One region of the Vibrio orientalis CIP 102891 genome, then DNA from elsewhere that is predicted to be linked to it. Evidence: predicted binding sites of a transcription regulator. Region 1 holds the regulator's gene; each other region holds the start of a gene.
The links. The regulator PurR, encoded in region 1, represses purine synthesis genes. The targets are predictions, from matches to a motif close to TNANGNAAACGTTTNCNTNA.
Positions count from the first base shown of each region.

Region 2: VIA_RS19310 (NCS2 family permease) is a predicted target of PurR. The motif match lies at 6,613-6,632, and genes of this name have one in related genera.
Region 3: VIA_RS18445 (uracil-xanthine permease family protein) is a predicted target of PurR. The motif match lies at 5,998-6,017, and genes of this name have one in related genera.

Region 1 is NZ_ACZV01000005.1:446,777-457,155, forward strand. Features, by position in the region: gene glgC (glucose-1-phosphate adenylyltransferase) at 1-221, shown strand, start outside; gene glgA (glycogen synthase GlgA) at 211-1,671, shown strand; gene VIA_RS12585 (alpha/beta fold hydrolase) at 1,823-2,626, shown strand; gene VIA_RS12590 (putative signal transducing protein) at 2,636-2,941, opposite strand; gene VIA_RS12595 (TVP38/TMEM64 family protein) at 2,941-3,633, opposite strand; gene VIA_RS12600 (TfoX/Sxy family DNA transformation protein) at 3,777-4,370, opposite strand; cyclic di-GMP riboswitch class I at 4,504-4,591, opposite strand; gene purR (HTH-type transcriptional repressor PurR) at 4,736-5,743, opposite strand; gene torD (molecular chaperone TorD) at 5,954-6,601, opposite strand; gene torR (two-component system response regulator TorR) at 6,838-7,551, shown strand; gene elyC (envelope biogenesis factor ElyC) at 7,604-8,407, opposite strand; gene cmoM (tRNA uridine 5-oxyacetic acid(34) methyltransferase CmoM) at 8,522-9,313, shown strand; gene mukF (chromosome partition protein MukF) at 9,316-10,379, shown strand, end outside.
Region 2 is NZ_ACZV01000005.1:1,879,028-1,889,406, forward strand. Features, by position in the region: gene nrdR (transcriptional regulator NrdR) at 1-43, opposite strand, end outside; gene VIA_RS19285 (glutamate-5-semialdehyde dehydrogenase) at 147-1,397, opposite strand; gene proB (glutamate 5-kinase) at 1,408-2,541, opposite strand; gene crl (sigma factor-binding protein Crl) at 2,709-3,098, opposite strand; gene frsA (esterase FrsA) at 3,203-4,450, opposite strand; gene gpt (xanthine phosphoribosyltransferase) at 4,551-5,015, opposite strand; gene VIA_RS19310 (NCS2 family permease) at 5,303-6,592, opposite strand; gene vcdP (small protein VcdP) at 7,074-7,160, opposite strand; gene VIA_RS19315 (aminoacyl-histidine dipeptidase) at 7,624-9,096, shown strand; gene VIA_RS19320 (DUF3332 domain-containing protein) at 9,156-9,695, opposite strand; gene VIA_RS19325 (ATP-dependent zinc protease family protein) at 10,058-10,379, shown strand, end outside.
Region 3 is NZ_ACZV01000005.1:1,709,925-1,720,303, forward strand. Features, by position in the region: gene nosZ (TAT-dependent nitrous-oxide reductase) at 1-785, shown strand, start outside; gene VIA_RS18420 (nitrous oxide reductase family maturation protein NosD) at 855-2,219, shown strand; gene VIA_RS18425 (ABC transporter ATP-binding protein) at 2,222-3,133, shown strand; gene VIA_RS18430 (ABC transporter permease) at 3,136-3,954, shown strand; gene VIA_RS18435 (nitrous oxide reductase accessory protein NosL) at 3,966-4,466, shown strand; gene VIA_RS18440 (DUF2066 domain-containing protein) at 4,568-5,836, opposite strand; gene VIA_RS18445 (uracil-xanthine permease family protein) at 6,101-7,345, shown strand; gene ybaK (Cys-tRNA(Pro) deacylase) at 8,198-8,671, opposite strand; gene ushA (bifunctional UDP-sugar hydrolase/5'-nucleotidase UshA) at 8,771-10,379, opposite strand, start outside.

The sequences.
Region 1 (10,379 bases):
GCAGTAATATCGCATCAGCATGTGACATCAGTGAAAGCATTCTGCTTGGTGACGTGAAGGTCGGTGAAGGCTGTGTATTGCGCCGTGTAATCGTAGACAAAAATGCCGATATTGCCCCAGGTACACAGATTGGTGTTAACCTAACGGAAGACAAAAAACATTACCACGTTTCGGACGACGGTATCGTAGTTATTCCTAAAGGAGCTAGAGTTGGCTACTAAGAATTTATCTATTCTCTTTGTAGCATCGGAAGTTGAAGGTTTAATCAAAAGTGGTGGCTTGGCTGATGTAGCCAAGGCACTGCCTGAAGCGCTTCATACTCTCCAACAAGATGTTCGTATTACATTGCCTGCTTACCAAAAGATTGCAGGCTTAAACAAAGCAGTGACGTTATTAGAAACACGTTTAGAGTATTGGCCTCATACAGAGTATGCGGTTAAACAGCTTGAGGTCGCAGGCGTGCTTGTGTATGCCATTGATTGCCCTAAATATTACGACCGACCAGAGATGTACGCTGAGAATAACCAAGCGTATGCTGACAATGGCGAACGCTTTGCCTTTTTTAGCGCCGCCTGTCTCGATATGTTACCTAAATTAGGTTTTAAGCCTGATATTGTTCACGCTAATGACTGGCATACTGGTTTTGTACCTTATCTGCTAACGCATCGTTACGGTAATGATGCGTTCTTTTCTGCGACGAAGAGTGTCCTCTCAATTCATAACGCGGTATTCAAAGGTGTCTTTAGTTATGACGAGTTACAGGTACTTCCTGAGATGCATACTCGTTACGCGCCAGATGCTGCTGTTAGTCCTACTCATGTCACCATGCTGCGTGCTGGTGTGCTTAACGCAGATAAGGTTAACGCCGTTAGTCCGACCTATGCTCAAGAGCTGAAAACAGAGTTAGGTAGTCACGGTATGGCTGCTGAGTTTCAGCAACGAGCTGACGATCTTGTCGGCATACTCAACGGTTGTGACTATTCGGCATGGAACCCGCAAACAGATTCCTTGTTACCTGCTAACTATAAAGCCAATCGCCAGAGTATGGTGCGTGGTAAGAAGGCATGTAAGAAAGAACTGCAGCAACGTGTCGGTTTACAGACCGAAGATGTCGCGGTCTATGGCATGGTCTGTCGTCTGACGAATCAAAAAGGTATTCACTACTTGTTACCTATTCTTTCAGATTTTCTGAAGCATGATGTTCAAGTTGTGATTGTTGGTACCGGAGACCCAGTCTTAGCTTCTCAGCTCAAAGACATTGCAGCCAAACACAGTGATAAGTTTGCTTTTGTCGAAGCGTACAGTAATGAACTTGCGCATCTCGTTGAAGCAGGCGCTGACTTCTTTATTATGCCGTCAGAATTTGAGCCATGTGGCTTAAATCAAATCTACAGCATGGCCTACGGCACTTTGCCGATTGTGCGTGGAGTAGGTGGTTTACGTGACAGCGTGAATGATTACGATGCTGACCCGCAAAACGCGACCGGCTTTATCTTTGACCAGCCAGAGCCTTATGCATTGCTAAACGTCCTGCAAAGGTCATTGCTTCTCTATGCTCAGCAACCGAATGAGGTTAAACGAGTGCAGTTATACGCCATGGAGCAAAACTTCTGCTGGAACAAGGCCGCAGATGAGTATTTGGAGCTTTATCACTCTGCTCTTAATTGTTAATAAAAAAGGCGCATAACAGCGCCTTTTTTTGTCTCTTTTTGCAGCTTATTTGCACAAACTTGAACAAGAAATGATGTGTTCAGACTTCATTCCTTCTATGTTTATGATACTCTCCTAACCAATCTAAATTCAGAGCACAATTCAATTCACTATGAGCGAGTCTTTACTGTTTCACAAAACCTTTGCGCACCCTACCAGTGATGAGTGGGTGGTATTTGTGCATGGTGCTGGGGGCAGTTCATCGATTTGGTTTAAGCAAATAAAGGCGTATAAGCAGCACTTTAACTTGCTGCTGATTGACCTGCGTGGACATGGTAAATCGAATCAACTACTCAAAGAATTGATTGCCAATCGTTACACGTTCAAAGCAGTAACCATTGATATTCTTAAGGTGCTCGACCACTTAAAAATCCGCTCTGCTCACTTTGTTGGAATGTCGCTTGGTACCATCATTGTTCGCAATGTTGCTGAGCTTTCGGCGGAACGTGTTAAGTCGATGGTGCTAGGTGGCGCTGTAACTCGCTTGAATACCCGCTCGCAGGTGTTGGTAAGGTTGGGCAACATGTGTAAGCACATTGTCCCTTATATGTGGTTATACAGCCTATTTGCTTATATCGTTATGCCACAGCGAGCTCAGAAAGAGTCTCGTCACCTGTTTATTCGGGAAGCAAAGAAGCTGTGCCAGAAAGAGTTTAAGCGTTGGTTTATTCTCACCGCTGAAGTCAATCCATTAATGCGTTACTTCAAAGATAGAGAGTTATCAATACCAACGCTCTACTTAATGGGTGATAGGGACTACATGTTCATTCAGCCTGTCAAAGAAATGGTTGCCGCACACAGTGACAGTCAGTTACGTGAGATTGAAAACTGCGGTCACGTGTGTAACGTTGAACGCCCCGATGAGTTTAATCAACACTCGATTGCTTTCATTAAAGAGCAAATCGACACTAAATAATTAGGCTGATTATGGTGTGACGCTACCACACTGCCAACATGCACCAAACTGACCTTCATTCTGCTCTCCACACTGATCGCATTGCCAATCTTGCTTTTCTTGCTCAGATTGAAACTCTCTAATAATTTCAGATGCCTTCGCACTGTCACGTTGATCAAACAGCCATATGTATGGCTCGCTGCTCTCGCCAAATGGGATCTCTCCTTGTAAGCCGAAGATACCTTCTCCGCGTACCTCACAGTCGATAGATTGAGATTTAAGAAGCTCACAGATGATATGAGCTTCGGTTGGCGTTACGGCTGAAAATACCTTCATCAAACATTTCCATTCGAAGCGGATGGCTCAGTTCTAAATTTTGCCATTATCCATTTCGCGATAACCGGGAATAGACCGAGCAGAGCAAACGACGCGAGCACGGTTGGGGAGACGATACCAGAGAGAGAGTCGATCTGAGCAAGCTGAGTACCTGCGTTGAGGTATACCGCTGTACCGGGAAGCATACCGAGTTGGCTTATTAAATAGAAACGCACAGTTGCGAGAGGGGTTAGGCCCATCAGTAGGTTGATCAGAAAGAAGGGGAAGACAGGAATCAATCGCAGTGAAAACAGATAAAAAGCACCGTCACGTTCCACACCTTGGTTGATGGCATTAAGTTTGTCGCCAAACTTAGCTTGTACCCAGTCACGCAGTAAGTAACGACTGCTTAAAAAGGCAAGGGTGGCACCAATTGTACTAGCAAAAGAGACTAGGACTAGACTTGTCCAAAAACCGAATAGGGCAGCGCCAAGTAGAGTAACGACCGCTGCTCCTGGAATAGAGAAGGCCGTAATTGCAACGTACGCAATAAAATAACTCGCTGCGGCAACGACAAAATTATCGGAGATAAAAGCCGCCAATTCTGCTTGCTGCGCTTTGGCATTATCTAAGGTTAGGTACTGGCCAAAGTTCACACCTAACAAAACGATGAGTGATACAAAGATAACGCCAAGTATGAGTTTTTTATTCATGTGCTGCTCCATCAAGAATCATGGCCGATTAAAACAAAGTGTTAATAGACTAGACAGGGAAAGCAAGCAGTAAATTTCAACAAAGAAAAAAAAGTCAGCGTAATTGCTGACTTTTTATAAAGGAATAGAAATTGTGTGGTCGATTAATGACTTAATTGGCTGAGCAATTCTTCACGTCGGCTGTGAGGGATTACAGACCAATGTGTGCCGTGAATCGCGCCCTCTAAAGCCCAAAGCAACTCAACGTTAACTTCTGAAGAGTGCGAAGATTGAATGGCTTTAAATGCGTTTACAGAACCGGTTTCCTCTAGGTTCTCAACGCTATCAATCCCGGCTTTCTTTAGCATTCGTTCGGTTGCTAGCCTTAAGTTAGGCAGATCTTTTAGGCGATTAGGTTTCGCTTTTGCTTGCTTTGTCTTTTCGCTGTTAGCTGCCCTTAGAGCAGCTTGGCCAATCTCAAGCGTATTTTCCTGATTCTCAAACCAATCATCGCTGAGGGCGAAGTACTTGGTTACGACAGGGAAGCCACGTTTTTTATAAACGTAAGGTTCTAAGCTAAGAGATTTAAACTGCTTTGCAAGTACGTCATCTGCCCGAACGTGCAACTTATCATTGACGACTAATGCAAACATAGTGTCGTCGGCAAAAATACCGAAGCCACCAAACATTGAGCGAGACTTGATTAGGCCTAACGGCTCAAATAGTCGCATTGAGTCTTTTAGTATTGGTTTATCCATGCTGTGTATTCTCGGTGTATATGTATACGCCACCAATTCAGGTCCGAGAGAGTAGCAAATTTTGCAGGCATATTGTCAATCAGGTGTCATACGATTGCTAGTAATTACAATCTGACGAGTATGCATATTTACCATCGGCAACCCCGCTACCAAACAATTAACTTGTTGAAGGCCGGAGGCTTTGCGTCCCATCCTTTCGAAATGGTTTGCCCTGTTCGTGGCATAATCGAACAATAATAAGCATAAATGGATTTTGGGCTGAGAATCACGTCTCTATAGGATAAATGTGATCTTGCTTCAATAAATAGGCTCAGTTGATACACTTAGTCAATATAGTTCTATTGACTAAGTGTTTGTCAAATAAGTTATTTCTTAATGTTCTGTACGGTATTTCGTTCAACAATTTCTGGATGCATTTCAAAGATACGCTTCTCGTGCTCTTTGTCTTTTATGCGCTCTAGTAGAATCTCAAAGGCGTTTTTGCCCACGCGACGTTTTGGTTGGTGAACGGTAGTCAGCGGCGGCGAGAAATACTCTGCAAGTTCAATGTTGTCGTAACCGATAACGGACATATCTTCAGGGATGCGAATACCTTTCTGCTGAAGACGGCTCATTAAGCCAAGTGCCATGGTATCGTTGAAACAGAAGATTGCGCTTGGCTTGTTATCCATTGCTGCGATTTGGTCTGCTGCGAGTACCGCAGTATCACACTCGAAGTTACCTTCTAGAATCCAATCTTCGTTAACTGGAAGGCTTGCTTCGTTCATCGCGCGCTTAAAGCCACGGATACGCTCCTGACACGCTGCTTTTTCAAAGTGTCCACTTAGGCAGGCAATATCGGTGTGACCATGCTCAATCAGGTATTTAGTCGCTAAATAGCCACCTTCTTCTGAGTTGTCGATGATCTTATCTGCTTGAGAGCTCTCAGGACCCCAATCCATAACCACTTTTGGAATATCTTTGTGGCGATCTAGCATCTCGCTCAGTTCTTCCGTTAAGTCAGAACACATGACAAGAATGCCGTCTACACGCTTTTCAGCCAGCATACGAATATAGTCGCGTTGCTTTTCGTAGATACCACCTGTGTTACACAAGATCAGCGTGTAGCCTTGACGGTAACAATAGCTTTCAACACCATCGATAACTTCTGAGAAGAAAAGGTTTGTTGACTGAGTCACCAGCATACCGATCGTACGCGTGGTATTACACTTCAGGCTACGTGCAACAGCACTAGGTGCGTAGTTTAGTTCTGTCACTGCTTCCATTACTTTTTCTTGAGTAGCTTCAGCAACAAAGCGCGTTTTATTAATTACATGTGACACAGTTGTCGTTGATACACCAGCAAGGCGAGCAACGTCTTTAATAGTGGCCATAAGGTTCTGTCCTGTCGATGACTGCCGCGGAATTATATTCAGTTTAGAATACCGAGACAGAAAGTATCAGAAACACAAAAACCGCTCTATTTAGCGGTTTGTATTTGATTCGTTTGTTTTTATCGTTTGCGGTCACAATTTTAGACCGCAAAACTCTTAAGAGCAAACAAAAAACGCTAAAGCAACCTGCCGGAGGTCACAATGTTGTCTTTATTCGCCTAGCAGATAGCTACAGTCTAAAGCTAAGAAGGCAACAGCAAATGCGCTGATGGCAGAGTAGAAACCGAACTCATCAAATTTCTGGCATTTGTCAGAAAATTGCGGCATCCAGCTAAGCAGGTGCTGACGAATGAACTGCTCTTGGGTTGCAAAAGCTTCTTCAATCTTAGTTTCGTCCTCTGCTTCATTTGAACGAATGATCAAGTTACCCAAGAAATCGAGCTCAATCGCAATGTGATCTGCTGGTTCGTTGAGGTTTTTATCCACCGCAACGCCATGCTTAGCCATCACTTCCTCCATCTCTTTAGCTGGAGTATCGTTGAGCAGGCCTGACTTGCCGATATACATCGATGCGTATGGTAGTGCCGAGTCTTTATCTGACTTTAAGAAAAGATCACAAAAATCAGCCGCTAGCTCAAGTTGCGCATCTTCACGATCCATAAGACGGTTTAGTGCATCAGTAATACGGTCAATTGACGGCTTGAGTTGCTCATTTTCCCCCAGTCCTGTTAGAAAAGAGCGAATTTCAGGTGAATGATATTGTGCAACGTTCTCTTCTGTTAACTCTTTAGCAAAAAGGCTAGACAACCACCAGTAGATTTCGGCACGTTTTTCATTGAATGCTTTGATTTCTTGCATTAGGTGTTACTCCCCAAATAATTACCGACATTGTAACCAATAAAAATGAACAGCGGTAATTACTTATGTGACAAGATAAATGTGATTATTGGCAGATATTAATGGCTAGAGAAGTTTTGTCTTGAATCAATAAAAAATGATCTTTCTAGCTTTTAAAGTGATAAATACTAGAAATGTTACTATTTATGAATAGAATATTAGATAGAGCAAATCCCAATGTAAAATAAGTGGTGTAGATGAGTTATCACGTACTAGTTGTAGAAGATGACGCAGTTACTCGTAGTAAGCTAGTTGGCTACTTTCAAAATGAAGGTTACAACGTCAGCGAAGCAGAAAGCGGCGAGCAGATGCGCAACATGCTACAAAGTAATGCGATTGATTTAGTGATGTTAGACATTAACCTACCTGGTGAAGATGGATTAATGCTGACTCGCGAACTTCGCAGTCAATCAGACATTGGAATTATCCTGGTAACAGGACGCACGGATAGCATTGATAAGATTGTCGGTCTAGAAATGGGCGCTGATGATTATGTCACCAAACCTTTTGAACTGCGCGAGCTATTGGTTCGAGTTAAAAACTTACTGTGGCGAATTGCGGCTGCACGTAACCTTGCTGGCAATGTCGATAGCGACAAAGCGAATGAAAATATGGTTCGCTTCGGTGATTGGACGTTTGACGTTCAACGTCGCGCTTTGAGCCGTAACGGTGAGCCAGTTAAGCTAACCAAAGCTGAGTATGAGTTGCTTGTTGCACTTTCCTCGTACCCGAACCAAGTATTAAGCCGTGAGCGTATTCTAAACATGATTAGTCATCGTGTTGATGCGCCAAACGATCGTACGATTGATGTGCTCATTCGTCGTATGCGTGCAAAGATGGAGTTCGACCCTAAGAATCCGCAAATCTTTGTTACGGTGCACGGTGAAGGCTATATGTTCGCCGGTGACTAACGAGATCCAAATATAAAAATACCGAGGCATGCCTCGGTATTTTTTTTATCTGTTAAAGCGCACTGTCGGCTGCATTGAGACTTTGTTCTTCATAGTCTGACGCCCAGTCGCGCAATGATTGCCATATACGGCCCAACGTTTCATGCCAGTAGCGCTCAGTTTGCTCAAGGTACTTGCCTTTTGGTGTGTACTTTTCCCATGCTTGAGTAATGTTATTTTGTGCTAGGTAGTTGGTTGGAGCAGGGTAAGGATCCATGCCTGCTGAATGGAACTCGTTCAACGCACGTTTCATATGACTTGCGGAAGTGACGACGACCAGTTTCTTTGTGGTAACGAAAGCGGCGGCCTGTCTCGCTTCTTCCCAAGTATCTTTTGCTGTTTCCAGTAAGATAATGTCAGATTTTGAAACGCCTAGTGATAAAGCGACTTTTGCCATCATGCGGGCATTACTCACTTCTGACCCTCCAGCATAACCTGACAAGATCAATTTAGAACCAGGGTAGATGCGCATAACGCGGATACCTTCCGCTAAACGCATTAAACCAGTTCGACTTAATTCTGACGTTGGTGGAATCTTGTCATCGACAACGTGCCCACTTCCCAACACCATAACGTAGTCTATTGATTCATCGACCGGGAAAAATGCGGAGTACTGACGCTCTAAAGGCATCAATAGTCGAGAAGAAACCGGTTGGAAGGCAATTAAGAAAATGCCAATAAAAGAGAACAAAACAACAAAGCATCCTGTCTTCTGCTTACGTGTGAACATGATTAACATAAGACCCAACATACCAATGATTAACATCGCTGGTAGGGGCATTAGCAAAGAAGACACAACTTTTTTCAGCTCAAACATACTTAAATAGTCCGAAAAAACATCAATTGATTATATTTTAAGAGAAAGCCTCTTTATTCCTGCCTTTCTTGTGACAGAATAGCAGCACGATTAGACATGATAACTCAAGCTGCTGTGACTGAAGACCGCAATTTCGACGATATTGCCCACAAATTTGCAAAAAATATTTACGGCTCAGACAAAGGCGAGATACGCCAAGTCATTGTTTGGGAAGATCTTCAACAGGTACTTCATACTGTTGATGGGGCAAATAAACAACTTAATGTGCTTGATGCAGGTGGCGGATTGGCACAAATGTCTCAAAAGCTTGCTAAGCTCGGACATCATGTAGCGTTATGTGATCTATCTTCTGAAATGCTGCAATTAGCAGAGCAGGATATTGCAAATAACGGCCTGCTTGAGCAGTATCGCTTCATTCACTCACCTGTGCAATCTATTGAGAAACATCTCGATAAGCAAGTTGATGTGGTGCTTTTTCATGCAGTGATGGAGTGGTTAGCTGACCCTAAGCCCGCACTGGAAAATGTACTTGAACAGGTGAAACCGGGTGGGGTGGCATCAATTATGTTCTATAACCATCATGGATTGGTATATAAGAACGTAGTGTGTGGCAATATTCCTCATGTACTTGATGGAATGCCACATCGAAAACGATTTAAGCTGCAGCCGCAAAAGGGCTTAAAACCAGAAGAGGTCTATCAATGGATAGAAGATGCTGGTTTCACGATTTGTGGTAAATCTGGTATTCGTTGTTTCAGTGACTACATAGGCAATATGGAGTACATGGGCGACTACGAATATGAAGATGTGCTAGCGCTAGAGAAACAACTTTGTAGACAAGAGCCATACCTCTCGTTAGGCCGATACATACATGTATGGGCACAAAAGAAAGATAAGCAGGACTAACAATGAGCGAGATGACTCTAAATGCTGCTGAGCAACCCATTGATGAATTGGTTGGCTGGGTTAAGCAGAATGACTTCTCATTGAACCTCACGACAGAACGACTGGCATTTTTAATTGCGATTGCTGTTCTGAGTAACGAAAGGTTTGATGAAGAATTAGGAGAGGGCGAACTCCACGATGCGTTCACTATCGTGACTCGATTATTCGAAGAAACGGGGGATGCGTCCGCATTTCGTGCCAATAACGCGATTAACGAGATGGTTAAGCAGCGACTAATTAGCCGCTTTACCAGCGAAGTGACGGACGGTGCAAGTATCTACCGCCTATCGCCGCTTGCGATTGGTATTACTGATTACTATGTGCGTCACCGCGAGTTCTCTAAGCTAAAACTATCCATTCAGCTCTCTATGGTGGCTGATGAAATGGCAAAAGCGATTGAATCGGCTCGTCAAGGTGGTACGCCGGGTCACTGGCGTAAAAACGTCTATGGCGTCCTTAAATACTCCGTGGGTGAGATCTTCGATCAAATCGATCTGAACCAGCGTGTGATGGATGAGCAGCAGCAATCTGTGAAGATTCAGATCGCTGAGCTGCTGAATAAAGATTGGCGTGACGCGATCAACAACTGTGAATCGCTGCTATCTGAAACGTCAAACACACTTAAAGAGCTACAAGATACCTTACAAGCGGCTGGCGATGAACTTCAGACCCAGATTCTTGATATTCAAGAACTTGTGTATGGAGATGATGAGCTTGAGTTCATTGCAGAAACCTTGTTTGGTTTACAGATGAAGCTCGATCGCATCACCAGTTGGGGTCAACAAGCGATTGACCTTTGGATTGGTTACGACCGCCACGTACACAAGTTTATCCGAACTGCCATTGATATGGATAAGAACCGAGCATTCAGCTCGCGTTTACGCCAATCAGTGAAAGATTATTTCGATATGCCTTGGTATCTGACTTATGCAGATGCTGAGCGTCTCTCAGACCTTCGTGATGAAGCTTTGGTACTTCGTGATGACGAAGTGACTGGCCAAGTGCCATTAGAAGTGGAATACGAAGA
Region 2 (10,379 bases), 1.4 Mb from region 1:
CAATTACTTTAGTATCGTTCTCAGAACAAAAAGGACAATGCATATCACCTCCATATAAGTGAAAGCTAGTGTAGCGGATTTGCTTCAGACAAGAAAACAAAAGGGGCTAGATAGCCCCTTTTTCAATCAATGTTTAACAAGATTTGTTAACTGCGCGGCAAGTAGTTTGCCTTACCGACCCATTTGTAGCTGGTCAACTCTTCCAAGCCCATAGGACCGCGAGCATGCAGCTTCTGCGTAGAGACCGCCACTTCAGCGCCAAGACCAAACTGTGCACCATCAGTGAAACGCGTTGAAGCATTCACATAAACTGCCGCCGAGCCAACAGAGTTAATAAACACTTCTGAGTTTTCTAGGCTGTTGGTCATGATAGCATCTGAGTGGCTCGCATTATGAACGCGCATATGATCAACCGCTTCATGAACGTCAGCAACCACTTTAACGCCTAGCGTGTAGCTTAGCCATTCGGTATCAAAGTCACCTTCGCCAGCATCACGTAGCTCTTTAGCTGTGCTAAGCAGTGCTTTCGCTTTTGGCTCAGCAACCAGCGCAACCTTATCCGCTACACGCTCTGCTAGCATAGGTAAGAACTCTGCGGCTACTTTTTCGTGAACCAATAAAGTATCTAATGAGTTACATGCCGATGGGCGTTGTACTTTTGAGTTTTCAACCACATCCAATGATTTTGCTAGATTAGCACTTTCATCAACGAAGATATGGCTAATACCAAACCCACCAATAATCACAGGGATAGTGCTGTTTTCTTTACACATTTTGTGCAAACCAGCACCACCGCGTGGAATGATCATATCAACATAGTCATCAAGCTTAAGCAGTTGCGAAACAAGCTCACGATCAGGCTTTTCGATGTACTGGACTGATGCCGCAGGCAGACCCGCTTTTGCCAGCGCAGACTGAATCACTTTAACCAGTTCCATGTTAGAGAAGAAGGTCTCTTTACCACCACGTAGGATGCTTGCGTTACCTGTCTTTAGACACAGAGCAGCGATGTCGATCGTTACGTTAGGGCGAGCTTCATAAATCACACCAACCACACCAAGCGGTACACGACGACGTGATAGCGACATACCATTTTCTAGTACTTTACTGTCTAGTTCGCTACCTACAGGATCGTTTAGGCTAATCACGTTACGTACATCGTTAGCAATCCCAGTAAGACGCTCTGGGTTTAGCAATAGTCGATCAAGCAGTGCCTCGGTTAGACCTGCTTCGCGGCCTTGTTCGATATCTTTCGCATTCGCCGCTAAGATATCTTCAGCGTTTGCTTCAAGCTCATCGGCAATAATCGCCAATGCTTGGTTTTTTTGTGCTGTTGATGCTGTTGCCAGTTGGAAAGCCGCTTCTTTTGCAGCTTTACCCATAGAAATCAGTTCCACTTTTCTTTCCTTATTCTTGGATTACGACCATATCGTCACGGTGCAATACTTCATTGCCGTAGTCATAACCTAAAATTCCAATAATATCTTTACTGTGCTTGCCGACAATTTTGGCCATGTCTTGGCTTGAGTAACTGGCGATACCGCGTGCAATCAATTTACCTTGTGTGTCAGTCACGCGTACAACGTCGCCGCGAGCGAACTCGCCGCTCACTTTAGTTAAACCTTTAGCAAGCAGGCTACTGCCCTTACCGACCACAGCGTTAACGGCACCATCATCAATCACAATATCACCTGACGCGGCTGGTCCTGCAAGAATCCAACGCTTACGGTTTTCTAATGCTTCTTCACACGGTAAGAAACGTGTGCCTTGTGGGTTATCACCAAGTGAATCAAACACCACATTTGGCGCGCTACCCGCAGCAATGATGACCTCGATACCTGCGCGACGTGCAATATCTGCCGCTTGCAACTTAGTTGCCATGCCGCCAGTACCTAGCGTGGTACCACTACCACCGGCAATTTTGCGCAGCGTATCGTCAATGGTCTTAACTTCCTTAATCAGCTCGGCATTTGGGTCTTTGCGAGGGTCAGCAGTAAATAAACCTTTTTGGTCAGTCAGTAGCAGCAGCTTATCTGCGCCACACAAAATACCGACTAAAGCAGACAAGTTATCGTTGTCACCCACTTTGATTTCGCTCGTCGCTACCGCATCGTTTTCATTTACGACAGGAATAATGTCGTTTTCGACGAGAGCGTTGATGGTGTCGCGCGCATTAAGGAAGCGTTCACGATCTTCTAAATCAGCACGTGTCAGCAACATTTGACCTATCTTAAGGCCATAAATTGCAAACAGAGATTCCCAGGTTTGAATTAACTGACTTTGACCCACCGCCGCTAAAAGCTGCTTACTTGCCATAGAATTGGGCAGTGCGGGGTATCCTAGGTGTTCACGGCCAGCCGCAATCGCGCCCGACGAAACCATAACCACAGAGTGGCCTTGCTTTTTAAGTTCAGCACACTGACGTACCAGCTCAACCATATGAGCTCGATCCAATGCCAACGTACCACCCGTTAAAACACTTGTACCTAGTTTAACCACGACAGTCTGAGACTGTACGGTATTTCCGCTTTCTTGATTCATTGCCTTTCTACTATGAAAAATATAAAAACCCTCTCAACCTTGTTCTTAATTGATAAGTCACAAAGATTGATTAGACCTGATGTTTTAGCAATCAAATCGAAATTTCACAAGCAGAAAAGGCGCTAAAAAGCGCCTTTTTGGTCTATAGAGGCAAAAGCCTGAGTATTTTAGACGAATTCGACAGATTCCTTGTGAATCGCCAGTGGGATTTCAAACTCTTTTTCGAGAGTTTCAAGCAGCTTTTGGTGAAACACTTCTTGGGTTCGAGTGACATCTTGAATGGCCTTTTTAGGTAGCGCTTTGTCTTGCCACTCCCCTGTCACGTCGTATAAACCTGAGCGGTAACGGGCTTCAAATGCCTCACCATTTTTCTCAAGTTCAAGCCACCAGCCCCAAAACTCGCGCTGCTCTGGTGATTTTTTATCATTGACGCAAACCGATAGGCAATCAAACAAGTAAGAGCCTTCAGAACTTTGTGATTCGCGCAGGTAAGGCCCAATAGCCCTCAGTGTGGTTAACAAGCGATAATGTGTCGGACTTTTTGTCTGTTCAGACATAATGAATCTCCATATTCATTTACTTATTGTTATTCGCGCATACTTCAGGACTAAACAGTCTGGGTAGCTCGTATACATAAGTGTTGTCTAAATTAGTTTAATTGTCATCTAATTAGCTCATCTTCTAACCACTTTATCGCTAAATCGAGGGATTGCTCATAACCTTGTGTAATTGTCTTAGCACTAATTTTCTTCGCTTTTCCGTAGTCGCTGTAAACCGCAACTAACTGGTTATCGCTGTAGGGCGAGACTGGGTCATTTTCTAAACTCATCGCCAAAATCGGCACTCGGGTCTTGCGTCCCGCTAAGATGCCTTGAACCTTTAATGACCAAGCCATCAGTTGCCCTGCGAGACTATGAATGTCGACCGCTGTCTTACCTAATCGAGATGCCAATACATCCAAATACATCTTAGGCATCTGCTTGAGTTTTTCCGGCGAAGAGAGCACATCATGAATCGGCGCCCCAAGTGAGACACAGGCTTTAATTTTATCTTGCTCAAGGAACGAGAGTCGTACCATCGCATTACCGCCAAAGCGGAAACCAATCAAGCCAACTTTATGGTGATCGACATAAGGGATGTGATATAGCTCATTCAGCACTGCCTGATGCAAGCGCGACGTGTCTTCAGTCAAGTTCCAGTGGGTATTGTAACCAATAGAAGGCATATCGACCGTTAACATGGCGATGTTCTTTTTCGCCAAATGGTCACGAAACAGCGCCCATAGATCCGTTTGTAAGCTGTCTAACCCAGCACTGACCATAACGACAGGTTGCGGTTTTTCGGTACTGGTTAAGTGCAAATGAGCGACGATAGTTTTCTTTTGGTATGGGATCTCAATACGTTTGACAATGTATTTGGTTTTATTGCTCGCTTCAGTGTAAGCATTACTGGCAAGCACTTGCGCTTGTGCGGCTAAGTTGTCATTTTTTAGGTGTGGATACCCGGCAATACTAAAACATAGCGATGCGTTAAACATCTCATCTGCCGCATCCTCTCCCTTAAGTTCTGCTGCGCGCTTTTGATGCAGCATCCCCAGTTTCGTCCACTCATAAGTCCAGTTACCACTGTGGTAGCCCATCACGGTATCTAGCCACTGATCGTTGGTACGCGAATGCTTAGAGGCCGCAATTTTGGCCAACACCGCTTCGATCTCTATGGGGTCAAGTCCCTGCCATGACCACTGCATACGACGAAGATTGCGATACCACTTATAGCCATCCTCCTCTAGCTTACCATCAAGAAATGTTTGGCTACTCGGCATATAGCGGGTAAGCCCAGACGTTTCTTTTGCTTGCTTATGATTCGCAAATAAGGTTTCGGAGAGGTTCTTGCTGACTTCCTCTGACATGAGTTCGACCTAAATAAATTATGATTACTAAATAGTAATAAAAAAAATGACCCAAGAAAGGGTCATTTATCAAGAAATAGGTGGGAATTAAGCAAAGAGATTACTTTTGTTTACGATTGATTGGCTCAACGTACTGAATTGACATATCCCATGGTTGCTCAATCCAAGTGTCTTGTGCGATATCAACTACGTAGTCATCTAGTAGTTCAACACCTGCAGGTTTTGCACATACAGCGATCAATTTCGCTTTCGGGTACATGTCGCGAAGTTTACGCGCAGTGTCACCACTGTCCACTAGGTCTTCAACGATTAGGAAACCTTCACCGTCACCTTCTGGTGCTTTCACTACCGTCATATCACGCTGGTGATCATGGTCGTAGCTAGAGATACAAATTGTATCAACGTGACGAATACCTAGTTCACGCGCTAGGATTGCGCCAGGAACAAGACCGCCACGGCTCACAGCCCAAATACCTTTCCACTGCTCTGCTGGCATCTGTTTTTCTGCCAATTCACGACAAAGTGTGTGCATTTGGTCCCAAGTGATAATGAATTTCTTAGCCATTGTAATAACCTAATAATTTGAAAAATCTGCATCCCCGCAAAGCATCTGTAATGAAATGATCGCAATCGGCCAGTTTGGGGGAAAAGCTACGCAAACGTTTATTTTACCGAAAGTGCAGCATAATACCAATGCCATAAATAAAATGTTCAGCACGAATGAACAGTTCAACGCTGGCTATGGGCTAGATTTGATTCTCTAGACAAAAATAATCGCTATAGCAGCCATGACTGCTATAGCGACAATAAATAAACTCTTTTCCAACAAAGAAAAGCAGCGGAGTTGTTAAGTTAAGCCACTAAGTATTTGATAATAAATACCGCAGCTAAGACCCAAACACTCACTGAAACTTCACGACCACGGCCACTTAGCAGTTTAATCGCTGCATAAGAGATAAAGCCAAGTGCAATACCTTCCGCGATAGAGTATGTCAGAGGCATAAGCAGACATGTCACGACAACCGGTGCCGCTTCTGTCAAATCACGCCAGTCTACGCTAACAAGACCAGACATCATTAGAATTGCTACGTAGAAAAGTGCACCTGCTGTCGCGTACGCTGGAATCATCCCCGCTAGCGGCGAGAAAAATAACGCCAGAAGGAATAACACACCAACGACGACTGCTGTTAGACCTGTACGACCACCAGCCGCAACACCTGCTGTGGATTCAACGTAAGAGGTTGTGCTTGAAGTACCTAGCATCGCACCCACTGATGTCGCAGTTGAATCAGCAAGCAGCGCTTTACTTAAGCGAGGAAGCTTACCATCTTCTTTGATTAGGTCAGCTTTCGTTGCAACACCAACCAGCGTGCCTGCTGTATCAAATAGGTCAACAAATAGGAAAGCAAATACAACCGAGATCATGCCAACTTCAAATACGTCAGCGATGTTCATCTGCATTAGCGTTGGAGCAATGCTTGGTGGTGTAGACATTACGCCGCCCCACTGAACGTCACCCATCAGTAGGCCAATCGCAGTGATCACTAGGATTGCAATCATTACAGCGCCACGTACACCACGGTATACCAATGCAATCGTTAAGAAGAAACCGAGCGCAGCAAGTGCTTGTTGTAGACCAGTAATGTCACCAAGGCTTACCAAGGTCGCTGGGTTATCAACAACAATGCCAGAGTTTTGCAGACCGATAAACGCCAGGAAAAGACCAATACCCGCCGAAATACCCGTTCTTAAAGACATTGGGATCGAGTTAATGATCCATTCACGTACCTTAAATACACTCAGTGCCATAAAGATGACACCCGATACGAAAACCGCTCCGAGCGCTACTTGCCATGAGTGCCCCATGCCAAGAACAACACCGTAAGTGAAGAATGCGTTCAGACCCATACCCGGTGCTAAAGCGATTGGGTAGTTAGCGACAAAACCCATGATGAAACAGCCAATTGCTGCAGCAAGACAGGTAGCAACAAACACTGCACCTTTGTCCATACCTGCATCAGCAAGCATCGCTGGGTTAACAAAGATGATGTAAGCCATCGTTAAGAAGGTAGTGATACCTGCGATGATCTCAGTTTTGACTGTCGTGCCATTTTCACTGAGCTTGAATAGTTTTTCGAACATAATCGAATCCTAAAAAGGTAAAAAGTAAACGGTTGCGTAATCGATTGGCGGGAATTATAATGTCATCAAATAGTAAATTCCAGATAGAATTAAGACTCTAACTAATATTTCTAATTGTAAAAGGGAAATTCAATCGATTACATTGCCCAAAAAACCAGTAAAAAGGCCTACTTATCAGCAACTAAGATTAAAATTAACTTTTGAGAGAAAAAGGTGTTTTTTTGTGCAGTGTTGCAAACTTACAAGTGACCAAATGGCAAATGTTCGGCGTGCAATATGAGTTTATGCGAATAAAATTACAGTAAGAAGAGCTAGCTAAGGAAAGCACAAAGTTAAGATATACAGATATGCTATTTTTCAGATAAAAAAACGCCACTCAATTTGAGTGGCGGTTGAATCATGTCAGCAAGAATTAAGCTGCTGAAAAAAAATTCCAATAATAGGGGTGAACATACTCTGTTCGAGAGTCACAAACCTCGGATTAGTAACCAAAGCTTGTTGGATAAGTAAACGTACCTGTGTAAACAGAGCTGTTTAGCCAGAACGCTGCACTTGGTAAACCTTTCATAACTATCACCTTCTAAATCAATTAAAACAGATTACAAATATTGATTTCTCGGTTCCTTGGAGGCGACAAATCGGACTCATCCTTTGAGCATTTTCTCTTCGCTTTCGAAGTTGGTTACTAATATACCCCAAAGAAAATTAATTACAACCTTTTGCGTGACAAATATCACATAAACTTCATAAATTGACTTCAATCAAATTTAAAGTGTAATTAAATTACAGAATCATCAGCCTGGTGACGGTGTTTTCTACAAAAGTTACGAACTTAGGTGCGTAAACGTTTTCGCGAAAAATACCCAATATGTGATTGCCCTTTTGCTTTCGATTTCTCTTTTACTACTACCTAAAGGTCTGTAGTGCTATGCTGTGGCCTCTATTTAATAGGTCAGATTTAGCTTTTTGTTCTGCCCGTACAACCGCGCTGCACAACAAAATCTGGCATTATTCTTTTTAAGGAGTCATCCGTGTCTGAATTCCATTCTGAAATCAGCAACTTATCACCTGCTCCACTATGGCAGTTTTTCGATAAGATTTGTTCTATCCCTCACCCTTCTAAACATGAAGAAGCGCTAGCACAGTACATTGTGAAATGGGCAACAGAGCAAGGCCTACCAGTTCGCCGTGATCCAACAGGCAACGTTTTCATTAAAAAGCCGGCAACGCCGGGTATGGAAAACAAAAAGGGTGTCGTTCTACAAGCGCACATCGATATGGTGCCACAAAAGAATGAAGACACGGATCATGACTTCACTAAAGATCCTATCCAACCATACATTGATGGTGAATGGGTTACCGCTAAAGGCACAACCCTAGGTGCAGACAACGGCATGGGTATGGCTTCTTGTCTAGCTGTTCTGGCATCAACTGAGATCAAGCATGGTCCAATCGAAGTACTACTCACTATCGATGAAGAAGCAGGCATGACCGGTGCATTTGGTCTTGAAGCAGGTTGGTTAGAAGGCGATATCCTTCTTAATACTGACTCAGAGCAAGAAGGCGAAGTCTACATGGGCTGTGCTGGCGGCATTGATGGCGAAATGACTTTTGACATCAAACGTGAAGCAATCCCTGCAGGTTATGTGACTCGCCAGCTGATCCTTAAAGGCCTAAAAGGCGGTCACTCTGGCTGTGATATTCACACTGGTCGTGGTAACGCCAACAAGCTAGTTGCACGTTTCCTAGCGGGTCACGCACAAGAGCTCGATCTTCGCCTAGTTGAATTCCGCGGTGGTAGCCTACGTAATGCGATTCCTCGCGAAGCGTTTATCACGGTCGCTGTCCCTGCTGAAAACGAAGCTAAACTTGCAGAGCTGTTTGAGTTCTACACTAACCTGCTTAAAACAGAGCTAGGTAAAGTGGAAACTGACATTGTTTCTTTCAATGAAGCTATCAAAACCGACACACAAGTTTTAGTCGTTGCTGACCAACAACGCTTTATTGCTGCGCTAAACGCATGTCCAAATGGCGTGATTCGCATGAGCGATGAAATCGAAGGTGTGGTTGAGACTTCTCTTAACGTTGGTGTTATCACAACTGAAGAGAATCAGATTCAAGTGCTATGCCTAGTACGCTCACTGATTGACTCTGGTCGCCAGCAAGTAGAAGGCATGTTAGCTTCTGTTGCTGAGCTAGCGGGTGCACAGATTGAATTCTCTGGTGCTTACCCAGGTTGGAAGCCAGACGCGGATTCTGAAATCATGGCTATCTTCCGTGACATGTATGAAGGCATCTACGGCCACAAACCAAACATCATGGTGATTCACGCCGGTCTTGAGTGTGGTTTATTTAAAGAACCTTACCCGAACATGGATATGGTTTCTTTCGGCCCGACCATCAAGTTCCCTCACTCTCCTGATGAGAAAGTGAAGATTGATACTGTCGCCCTATTCTGGGATCAAATGGTTGCGCTATTAGAAGCGATTCCTGACAAAGCCTAAGTCAATATAAAAAAAGCCGAGCTATCACTAGCTCGGCTTTTTTATCACTTACATGCGCTTTATGCTTGAGTCGCTAAATAATCTTCAAGCTCTTGCAGGCTAGTTTCAGCGACTAATTCCCCGTCAATAAAGTAAGAAACCTCCTCGCCCTCTTTGACCCCAATAAGGGTAGCGCGCTCACCATTGTCATAGGTGATATCCATTTGGATCGTGTTTGCATCCAAAGAGAGCATGTGACCACGCTCAATAGTGCGATATTGGCTGATTGGGGCGATTGGTGCTTCTTTCAACGAATCATCCAGATCATCATTAATATCAATCATGGTTTCCGTCTTGGTATCGAAAATGTGTGGCTTACCATTTAGTGGGTTTTTACCTGTCCAAAACTCGAGCGAGTTAAAAATTAAATAATCCGCCGCGACAGTAATACCGTACACAGGTGCAAGTAACATGTTTAGGCCGCCCCTAGCATAACGGTTATCGACAGCTTCAACGTTAAACTTCATCAGCATTCCCGTGACAGCATTACTACCTACACAACCAGATAAGCTAATTGCAACCGCCGACAACGCCACTACTTTTGCTATTGTTGTTTTCATAAATCCCTCTAACTATTGACGATAATGTTCATCAACAACTTTAGCGCACTTGTTAAGTTGCATATGTTATAGACGTCAATAACCTATGATTAATCCTAAGAATTGGGCTTACAGTCCCAAATTTTAGACGCTTACTTTCTCACCATTATCGATAAATTAAATTTGTCGTCATGGACATTTTATTTCGTTAGTCAGTAGCCAACGTGACTGATACAGTCCGCCTCCTTGAAGCTTCTTGGGCTCATCACAAACGCCCTCTTCAAGCGATAACTCAAATTTAAATAAACATTTTAAGTTGTATCGGTGGACTGAGTTTATCCCTAACTGAGTCTGTAATTCTCTCTAATAAAATTTGTACTGCGATGAAAGAAAAACTATTAGTCGGTTGGCGAGAAACTCTTAGCCTGCCAGGTTTAGGTATTAGTGAAATTAATGCAAAAATTGATACCGGAGCCAGGACGTCTTGTTTACACGCGTTCAAAGTAGAGAGCTTTAAGAAGGACGAAGCTCTATGGGTCCGCTTCTGGATTCACCCAAAACAACACGACACGGATTTCGAAAAAGTTTGTGAAGCTAAAGTAATTGATGAGCGCACTGTGCGCGACTCAGGTGGTCATGAAGAGTCACGTTATGTGATCGAATCTGAACTGAGCATTGGCGGAAAAAGTTGGCCAATTGAAATTA
Region 3 (10,379 bases), 1.3 Mb from region 1:
GCTTAGGTCCACTGCATACCGCCTTCGACCAGAATGGCTTTGCTTACACCACCTTGTTCCTCGATAGCCAAGTAGCGAAGTGGAACATTGAAGAAGCGATTCGCGCTTATAACGGCGAAAAAGTGAATTACATTCGCCAGAAAATCGATGTGCACTATCAACCAGGCCACAACAGTACATCAAGTGGCGAAACCCGTGACGCCGATGGCAAATGGTTGGTATCTCTGTGTAAGTTCTCCAAAGACCGTTTCTTACCTGTCGGTCCATTGAAAGCTGAAAATGATCAGCTAATCGATATCTCAGGTGACGAAATGAAACTGGTTCATGATGGCCCTACTTTTGCCGAACCTCATGATGGCACCATCATTCACCGCAGCAAAGTCAAACCTAACAAGATTTGGGACCGTAATGATCCGATCTTCGCCGAAACAGTTGAAATGGCCAAAAAAGATGGTGTCGACGTTATGACGCAGAATAAAGTCATTCGTGATGGCAACAAGGTTCGTGTTTACATGACTTCCATTGCTCCGACTTTTGGAATGAACGAGTTCAAAGTGAAACTTGGTGATGAAGTCACCATTGTCGTGACTAACTTAGATCTCATTGAGGATGTTACCCACGGTTTCTGTATGACCAACCACGGCGTACAGATGGAAATCAGCCCTCAACAAACCGCGTCGGTAACTTTCATCGCCGATAAACCAGGGGTTCAGTGGTACTACTGTAACTGGTTCTGCCATGCGCTCCATATGGAAATGCGCGGACGAATGCTGGTAGAAGCGTAACCTCAACGCCTTGTCTCCACCTCCGTGGAGGCAAGGTTCACAAGGGGAACGTTAATAAGGGGACTCTATTTGAAAGTAATCCATTGGTTTTGGCTGCTCATTACTTACCTGCTTGCTCTACCTGCCCTTAGTGCAGACATTAGAGTAACGATTGAGGACGATCTGCAAAGTGTGCTCGATACACGTCAAGAAGGGGATGTTGTCACACTGTTAGATGGGCACTATGTGGGCAGCTTCGTCATAGAACATGGCATCACCCTAAATGGTTCACCAAAGACAGTGATCGATGCACAAGGAAGTGGTAATGCCTTAACTCTCCTCGCTTCCAACATCACTATAGATGGTCTCACCATCCTTAATTGGGGTGACGATTTAACGGAGCAAAATGCTGGCATCTATAGCGATACTGCGATTACACATCTAATCATCCGCAACAACGATTTACGTGGTAATGGGTTCGGTATTTGGACCCAGCGCGCACAACATATCTTAATCGAGAACAATACCATTCAAGGCAATACTGAACTGCGCTCGGCGGATCGCGGCAACGGTATTCAACTGTCAGGTGTCAAACATGCTCAGGTCATTGGTAACCAAGTCAGTCAAACTCGAGATGGCTTATACATTATCTCCAGCACTGAAAGCGAACTAAGAGGCAATACCATGCACGATCTGCGTTATGGGGTTCACTACATGTACTCTCATAATAATCAGGTCATTGATAACCTTGCCTATGACACGCGCGCAGGGTATGCCTTGATGAGCTCCAAACAACTGATAATAAAGGGAAATCAAAGCTTAGATAGTGAAGACTACGGCATCTTGATGAACTTTATTACCTACTCAGAGATCAGCCACAACATACTAAAAAATATTTGGACCAAACCAGAGAACAAGGTCATAGGTCGTGAAGGAAAAGGTATTTTCGTCTACAACTCAAGCTATAACACCCTGAGCTACAACACCATCAATACCGCTGAAATCGGCATTCATCTCACTGCCGGGTCTGAAAACGGTAAGATTTTTGGCAACAACTTTATTAATAACCCAACCCAGGTCAAATACGTATCAACCAGAGAGCAAGAGTGGAGCCAACATGGTATCGGAAATTACTGGAGTAATTATCTTGGTTGGGATCTCGACAATGACAGTGTCGGTGATACTCCATTTGAGCCCAATGACGGCATCGACAAGCTAGTGTGGCAATACCCTGAGTCAAAAGTCTTACTCGATAGCCCAGCCGTTCTAATGCTACGTTGGATTCAAAAACAATTCCCTGTGTTAAAACCAGCAGGTGTTAAGGACTCCTATCCATTAATGTCGCCACATAAAGAGACGCAAGAACAGTTAAATAGTAACAATCAAACGACTTGTTATCGTCACTCATCACTTAACTCGACACAGTCGTCCTGCTCATATCGCGAGGAAAGCTAATCATGAGCCAAGCCATTGTTAAACTCGACAACGTATCCAAGCAATATAAGCAGTTACTAGCATTAAATCAGGTTAATCTAACCTTAAATTCGGGTGAAGCACTAGGCCTATTTGGTCACAACGGTGCTGGTAAAACCACTATGATGAAAGTCATTCTTGGCATCATCGATATCACAAGTGGCAGCGCTCGCGTTTTCAATACCGACCCCTTTTCAAAACAAGCATGGCATAGCCGTAAGTCGATTGGTTACTTACCAGAGAATGTATCATTCTACGATCAACTGACTGGCTTAGAGGTACTCACTTATTTTTCTCGTCTTAAATCCGCCCCTAAAGGTCAGATACAATCTCTGCTCAGTGATGTGGGATTAAATGATGCGAAAAATCGTCAAGTTAAGCACTACTCAAAGGGCATGCGTCAACGACTAGGCTTAGCGCAAGCGTTCCTCGGTGAACCCAAACTATTGTTGCTCGATGAACCCACCGTTGGACTGGATCCCATTGCTACTCAAGATTTTTACGCAAGCGTTGATCAACTCAAAAATAAAGGCGCAAGTGTCCTACTGTGCTCACACGTTTTACCAGGAGTAGAAAAACACATCGATAGAGCAATGATTCTATCAAAAGGAACCACCATTGCTGCCGGAACTCTTGAGGCATTAAGACAGCAGGCAAAACTCCCTGTCGTGATAAAGACCCATGGTTTAAACGGAGCCCTTGCCGCGAACAGCAAGCTACAAGGCTTTATGACGTCACCTGACAGTTTACATATCCCAGAATCACAAAAACTGGATGTGGTCAAAGAGCTAGTCGGTTACGACACACTACAAGACCTGCAGGTCACCCCCGCGACACTAGAGCAAATCTATCAACACTTTCTCACTCAATCACCCGTCACTTACGAGGAGGAATAGCAATGAACCCTATTATTGCGGTAGGCATTAAAGAGTTCCAAGACGGTTTGCGCAATCGCTGGTTGATCTCAATAACCCTGATTTTCTCAGTGATGGCGATAGGCTTAAGCTATTACGGTAGTGCTGCCTCAGGACAATTAAGTGCACCCTCACTATCCACCACGATAGCCAGTTTATCGAGCTTGTCAGTGTTTATTATTCCGCTGATTGCCCTGCTGCTCTGCTATGACAGCTTTGTTGGCGAGCAAGAGTCTGGCACCTTACTCCTGCTGATGACCTATCCGATCAGCCATTCTCAGTTGCTACTCGGAAAGTTTATCGGCCAAGGCAGTATTATTTCGCTGGCCACCATCATTGGCTTTGGTAGCGCAGGTTTGCTCCTTAGCGCCACCAGCTCTGCAAGCGCCATCTTTAGCTCTTTTGCACTTTTCATCACCACTTCAATCCTACTTGGCCTCGCATTTATCAGCTTGGCGTATTTAATTAGCTTACTCGCGAGCGAGAAGTCAAAAGCAGCGGGGGCAGCTCTGCTCATCTGGTTATTTTTTGTTTTGGTGTTTGATCTGACCTTACTGGCACTGTTGGTCGGTATGGATGATGGTCTATCACAACACAGCTTGGTACAAGTGATGATGTTCAATCCCGCCGATCTATTCCGACTGATTAACCTTTCAGCTTTAAACACAAGCGATGTCAGTGGCGTCCTCGCAGTGGCGATTAACAGCAGCTATTCAACGACGACTTTGCTGCTAACCATGTTAGCTTGGATCATTGCTCCTTTAGTCGCCGCGATGATCATCTTTAGACACAAAAAACTATAATGAGGCATTCCATGATGTTAAAACGACTAGCCAAAGTCAGCTTAGTACTACTGCTCCCAGCGATGTTGATAGGTTGCAGTGAAGATCCTCAAGAAACCATGCTACGTGAGGCAGTTGCGATTGAAAAAGCAGATGAGTGTCATCTATGTGGCATGATCATCAGTAACTTCCCTGGACCTAAAGGTGAGTCATTTCAGCAAGGCAAAGAAAGCGTTAATAAATTTTGTTCGACAAAAGACCTATTTGCTTTTCTGTTACAACCAGAGAATACACGTTTAGCACGTGAGGTGTATGTTCATGATATGAGCAAAAGCCCGTGGGAACATGCAGATGACCAATATTTTATAGACGCTAAATCAGCTTGGTATGTGGTGGGCTCTAATCAAAAAGGGGCGATGGGAAGTACGCTTGCAAGTTTCAGCCAACAAAAGGATGCAAGTGCATTTAGTGCGAAGTTTGGTGGTGATGTTTATTCGTACGACCAAATTACAATCGAGCTAATTATGCAATAGTTACACGCTAAGCGATAAATCTAAGCCATTAAAAAACCGATAGGCTGCTCCATCGGTTTTTTAATTATCAAAGCTGGTGTGACTTAATCAAAAGCACAATATTATTGAACGGCAGGTTCCGCTTCATTTTCTGTCACATCTGGAGTAATAACAATTTCCCCTTCGATGGCTGGCGCAACATACACATACGGTTTGCCTTGCCATTCATAAACTAAGATTTGCTCAGCTGGAACTAATGGTGCCGTCGGAGTGTTTGCTGACTCTAATGGCGTAGACTCATCTGTTGGCTGTGCATTTGATTCTACTGCGCCTTGAGCAGACTCTGGCGTCACTTCAAGTGTTGGTTCCGTTGGCTCAGGAATCGCGACCACTGGCGTTTCAACAACACTTTCAAGCTGTTTAATTGGGCCCGCGCGTAACACTTCTTGCTTAAATTCTTCAGGCGAAGAGAGCAAGTGCACGTTAAAGGTCACTTGGTTACCTTGAATCTTCAGAATATCGATAGAAGCAACTGAGCTCAGTTTCTTGAGCTTATTCTCCAAAGTAAAGAAGCCAACCGCGTCACTCAATTCGGTAAAGCGAACCTTGATAGCCTCAGATGATTCATTGGCAACAACAACTGCGTTTTTCTTCGCGTAGTAGTCACTAAGTTGGTTGACCATCTTAACCGCTGCATCTTCGCCATTGTTTGAGCCTGATAACGGTGCTTGGCGAGTCACGCCAATCGTCGCTGGTTTTTGATCGTAAAGCGTCCAACGCAATGTATTACCTTGCGCTTTTACCACCAGTACCGCATCGACAAGATAGCGCTGGCTAGCTTCTCCGACAGGTTGGACGAAACCGCCCCATAAATCGGAAACCGCTACGCCGGTAATATCATCGAAATCACCGACTGGCACAGTCAACGGTAGTCCTCGCTTGTCAGCCTGACCTTTAAGCTGCTCAAGCACTGCCGAAGGTGAGTGCTCCCAGATGATATTTCTGTCTGTTTGTTCTTCAACCAACCAAACAAGAATATTTGCACGAGCAGCAGGCCATACTGGAAGCTGAGCTTGGCTCAGAAGAGAACGAATATGCGGCGCACTGAAGCCCATTCTCAAGGTTTGAGCTTCACCCATCTGACCATAACTGAGCTGGGCAAGGTATTGACTACTCTGGTTTAAGGCTTTTTTTACCACTTCATTGGTTACTGCATTACGGTCACCTGAAGCTCGAACAATTACTTCTTTCATACCCTCGATTCGTGCTTGTGCATCGGCATTTTTTGCCGCTTGATCTAGCACTACTTCTGAACGGTACAAATCTACATTGGTCAAAGCCATAGCAGGTAATGTAACCAGCCCTAAAACCAACAAAGCTAAATGGCGCATACTTTTCCTAACATCAATTTACTACTCGTTAAACGCTGATGATAAGCAACTATCGCCAACGGGGCAACTAAAGGTCTACTCCACTACCGAAAATCTAAGCCAACCTCGTTAACTCATTGGGCAGTTCTATCGATTAATCACCAAATATTTGATCCAGTTCGAATTGCAATCGTTTGGCACAATGATAAAATCCCGCGAATTTTATTTTTGCCAAGCAGATGACCAATGTCTGTTTTCACTCCAGCCATAGAAAGGAATAACAATATGAAAAATGCCATTCAAGGTGCACAAATGCTATTTGTTGCATTCGGTGCATTGGTGTTGGTACCTCTACTTACCGGATTAGACCCAAGCGTTGCTCTGTTTGGCGCTGGCGTCGGAACCCTTCTTTTCCAACTTGTGACCCGTCGTAGCGTACCCATTTTCCTTGCTTCTTCTTTTGCATTTATTGCCCCTATTCTTTATGGCGTACAAACATGGGGCGTTCCTGCCACTATGGGTGGCTTAATGGCAGCGGGCTTTGTCTACGTTGCAATGGGCGCGCTAATTAAAGTACGCGGTGTGGAAATCATTCATAGGCTACTGCCACCTGTTGTGGTTGGCCCAGTGATCATGGTGATTGGTTTAGGGCTTGCTCCTGTTGCTGTTAACATGGCGCTAGGTAAGGTTGATGGCGCACAAGTTATTGATGCGGATGCCTCTTTAGTTATTTCTATCGCATCACTTCTGACTACGATTATTCTAAGTGTGTTTGCGAAAGGCTTCTTGAAGCTAACGCCAATTCTAGGCGGTATCATTGTCGGTTACTGTCTAAGCCTTGGCTACGGTATTGTTGACTTCACCCCGGTACAGCAAGCTGCTTGGTTTGCATTGCCTAACTTTACTTTCCCTGAGTTCAACATCAACGCAATCCTATTTATGATTCCAGTTGCGATTGCACCAGCAGTTGAGCACGTTGGTGATATGCTGGCGATTTCAAACGTAACCGGTAAAAACTACATTAAGAAACCAGGCCTGCACCGTACCATCACTGGTGACGGGGTAGCCACCATCGCTGCATCTATGGTCGGTGCGCCGCCAAATACGACGTACTCAGAAGTCACTGGTGCGGTTATGCTGACTAAAGCCTTTAACCCTGTGATCATGACTTGGGCTGCCGTTACTGCCATCGTCTTAGCACTGGTTGGTAAACTTGGCGCAGTACTGCAAACCATCCCAATGCCTGTCATGGGCGGTATCATGATTCTATTGTTTGGTTCTATCGCCACCGTTGGTCTGAACACCTTAATCAAGAACAACGTCGACCTGCATAAATCACGTAACCTTGTGATCGTTGCTATTACACTGGTGTTTGGTATTGGTGGTATGGCTTTCGGTGTTGGCGAGTTCAGCCTTCAAGGTGTGAGTCTATGCGGTATCGTGGCAATTCTGCTTAACCTAGTTCTGCCAAGAGATTTAGGCGAGAACCATGTGGTAGATAATGCGCAGATGGAAGAAGAAACGAAGTAGATTCGGCTCCAGATAGAACAAGATTCTAGAGGGTTGGTACTTGGTGCCAACCCTTTTTTATTGCTGTTAGTTTGAGACAAAGCGTAATTTTAAGTCAGCAAAAAACTGGATGAGATTCCCTACTCGCTCCTTCGTCACTCTATGGAATGACAAATTCGTACTCAGCGATAGCCAAAATATAACTACCGTCATCCTCAAGAACGAGGGACGAGTGAGTTGGGGATCTCTGTAAATAAGTCTAAATCCATAAGAGATTCCCTACTCGCTCCTACGTCACTCTATGGAATGACAAATTCGTACTCAGCAATAGCCAAAATATACTATCGTCATCCTCAAGAACGAGGGACGAGTGAGTTGGGGATCTCTGTAAATAAGTCTAAATCCATAAGAGATTCCCTACTCGCTCCTACATCACTCTATGGAATGACAAATTCGTACTCAGCAATAGCCAAAATATAACTACCGTCATTCTCAAGAACGAGGAACAAGTGAGTTGGGGATCTCTGTAAGTAAGTCTAAATCCATAAGCGATTCCCTACTCGCTCCTACGTCACTCTATTGAATGACAAATTCGTACTCAGAAATAGCCAAAATATAACTACCGTCATCCTCAAGAACGAGGGACGAGTGAGTTGGGGATCTCTGTAAGTAAGTCGAAATCCATAAGCGATTCCCTACTCGCTCCTTCGTCACTCTATGGAATGACAAATTCGTACTCAGCAATAGCCAAAATATACTATCGTCATCCTCAAGAACGAGGGACGAGTGAGTTGGGGATCTCTTCAAGTGAGTCGAAATTCATAAGCGATTCCCTACTCGCTCTTTCGTCACTCTGTGGAAAGATTGAGAGTATTAAATACATAACTCCGCAAACTGGCCGCGTGTCAGCATCGCTAAGTCCTGTGGTGCAAGCTCAATCTCTAAACCTCGCTTACCCGCACTCACGCAGATCGTCTCTAACGTTTGCGCACTTTGGTGAATAAATGTCGGCAGCGCTTTCTTTTGCCCCAATGGACTAATACCACCGACAACATATCCGGTCGTCTTCTGCGCGATCTCAGGGTTGGCCATTTCAGCCTTTTTTGCTTTGGCCGCTTTTGCTGCTTGCTTTAGGTTAAGCTTGTGCTCAACAGGAATAATCGCAACGGCGAGGTTTTTCGGCTCACCATTTAGACTAAACAGTAACGTCTTAAACACCTTCGCAGGGTCTTGGCCAAGTACTTCGGCTGCCTCTAGCCCATAACTGTCGGCACGAGGGTCATGCTCATATTGGTGGATAGTGTGGGTTATTTTTTTCTTCTTAGCGAGATTAATAGCAGGAGTCATACTCCCTCCTGATTGTTACAAACAAAGGTCATCAAAACAAAAAGCGCCACTCCGAAGAGTAGCGCTTTAGCTTAATGAGATTTATAAGTTTGAGTCAACTTACTTGTAAACCATTTCACCAGATGGTGCATATTTGTTTACGTCTACTGGGCTGTTCGCCTCTAGGTAATCTTTTAGTACTTCAGCATCTACGAAGCCAGTGTTAACGTAACCTGGATGACCTGTCAGTTTAGGGTAACCATCACCACCAGCTGCGTTGTAGCTAGGTACTGTAAAGCGGTACGTTTCATCTAGACGAAGCTGCTTGCCACCGATGAATACGTTAGATACTTTACCTTCTGCCACTGTCATTGAAATACCAGCGAACTGAGCATAAGCACCAGAGTCAACAGGCTTAGTTGCAACAACGTTTAGGTAATCCAGAACTTCTTTACCAGACATGTCTGTGTAAGTCAGGATGTTGGCAAATGGTTGTACTGTTAGCACATCTTTGTATGTTACGTCACCCGCTTCAATAGAGTCACGTACACCGCCAGAGTTCATTACAGCAAAGTCAGCTTTTGCACGCTCCATGTGAGAAGTTGCAATTAGGCGACCTAGATTAGTCTGTTGGAAACGCACAACGTTACGGTCGCCTTCTAGCTTACCGTTAGTTTCTGCGATCTTAACATTAAGCTGCGCTTGGCCTTGCTCTTGGTAAGGGCGTAGGAATTCAAGCAGTGCTTCGTCTTGCTTGATTTCATCTTCGATTAGAACACGTTGTTTCTTACCGTCGATCTTAACTTTTTTCTTCAAGTTCACTGGGATCAGATCGTAGCTTACCATTTCAAGTTCGCCGTTACGGAATTCGTAATCTGCACGACCTACGTATTTACCCCATTCGTGCGCTTGAACAATGTAAGTACCGTTTTGTAGGTCTGGCTTACACTCGTCAGAAGGCTTGAAGTTCTTCTTAACAACGTTTGGTGCTTCCATACATACTGGCTCTTGAGAGTGACCACCAACGATCATATCTAGAGAACCTTCATCTACGTAGCGTGCTAAAGCAACGTCACCCGGTGCGTTTATGCCACGCTTACCATCTTCGTAGTGACCCATGTGCGTCACAGCAAAGATTAGGTCTGGTTTTTCAGTTTTTTCAAGTTCAGCGATTAGCTTCTTCGCTTCTTCTTTAGGATCGCGGAAATCAACACCACCGATAAACTCTGGGTTGCCAATTTTAGCTGTATCTTCAGTTGTTAGACCGATTACCGCAATTTTGATACCTTGCTTATTGAACATCTCGTAAGCCTGGAACATACGCTCGCCAGTCTTTTTGTCGTAGATGTTCGCCGAAAGCATTGGGAAGTTAGCCCACTCTTTCTGCTTGAATAGTACTTCTAGAGGGTTATCGAACTCGTGGTTACCCAATGCCATTGCATCGTAACCAATTTTGCTCATACCTTTGAAATCTGGTTCAGCATCTTGAAGATCTGACTCTGGAACACCTGTGTTGATGTCACCGCCAGATAGTAGTAGTGAACTACCACCTTCTGCAGCGATTTCAGCGCGTAGCTCGTCAATTAGCGTCTTACGAGCAGCCATGCCGTACTCGCCATATTTGTTCTGCCAGAAGCGACCGTGGTGGTCATTGGTGTGAAGAACTGTCAGCTTGTAAGTTTTATCTGCTTCCCACTCATGCTGAGGTGCTGTTGCACAACCAGCTAGA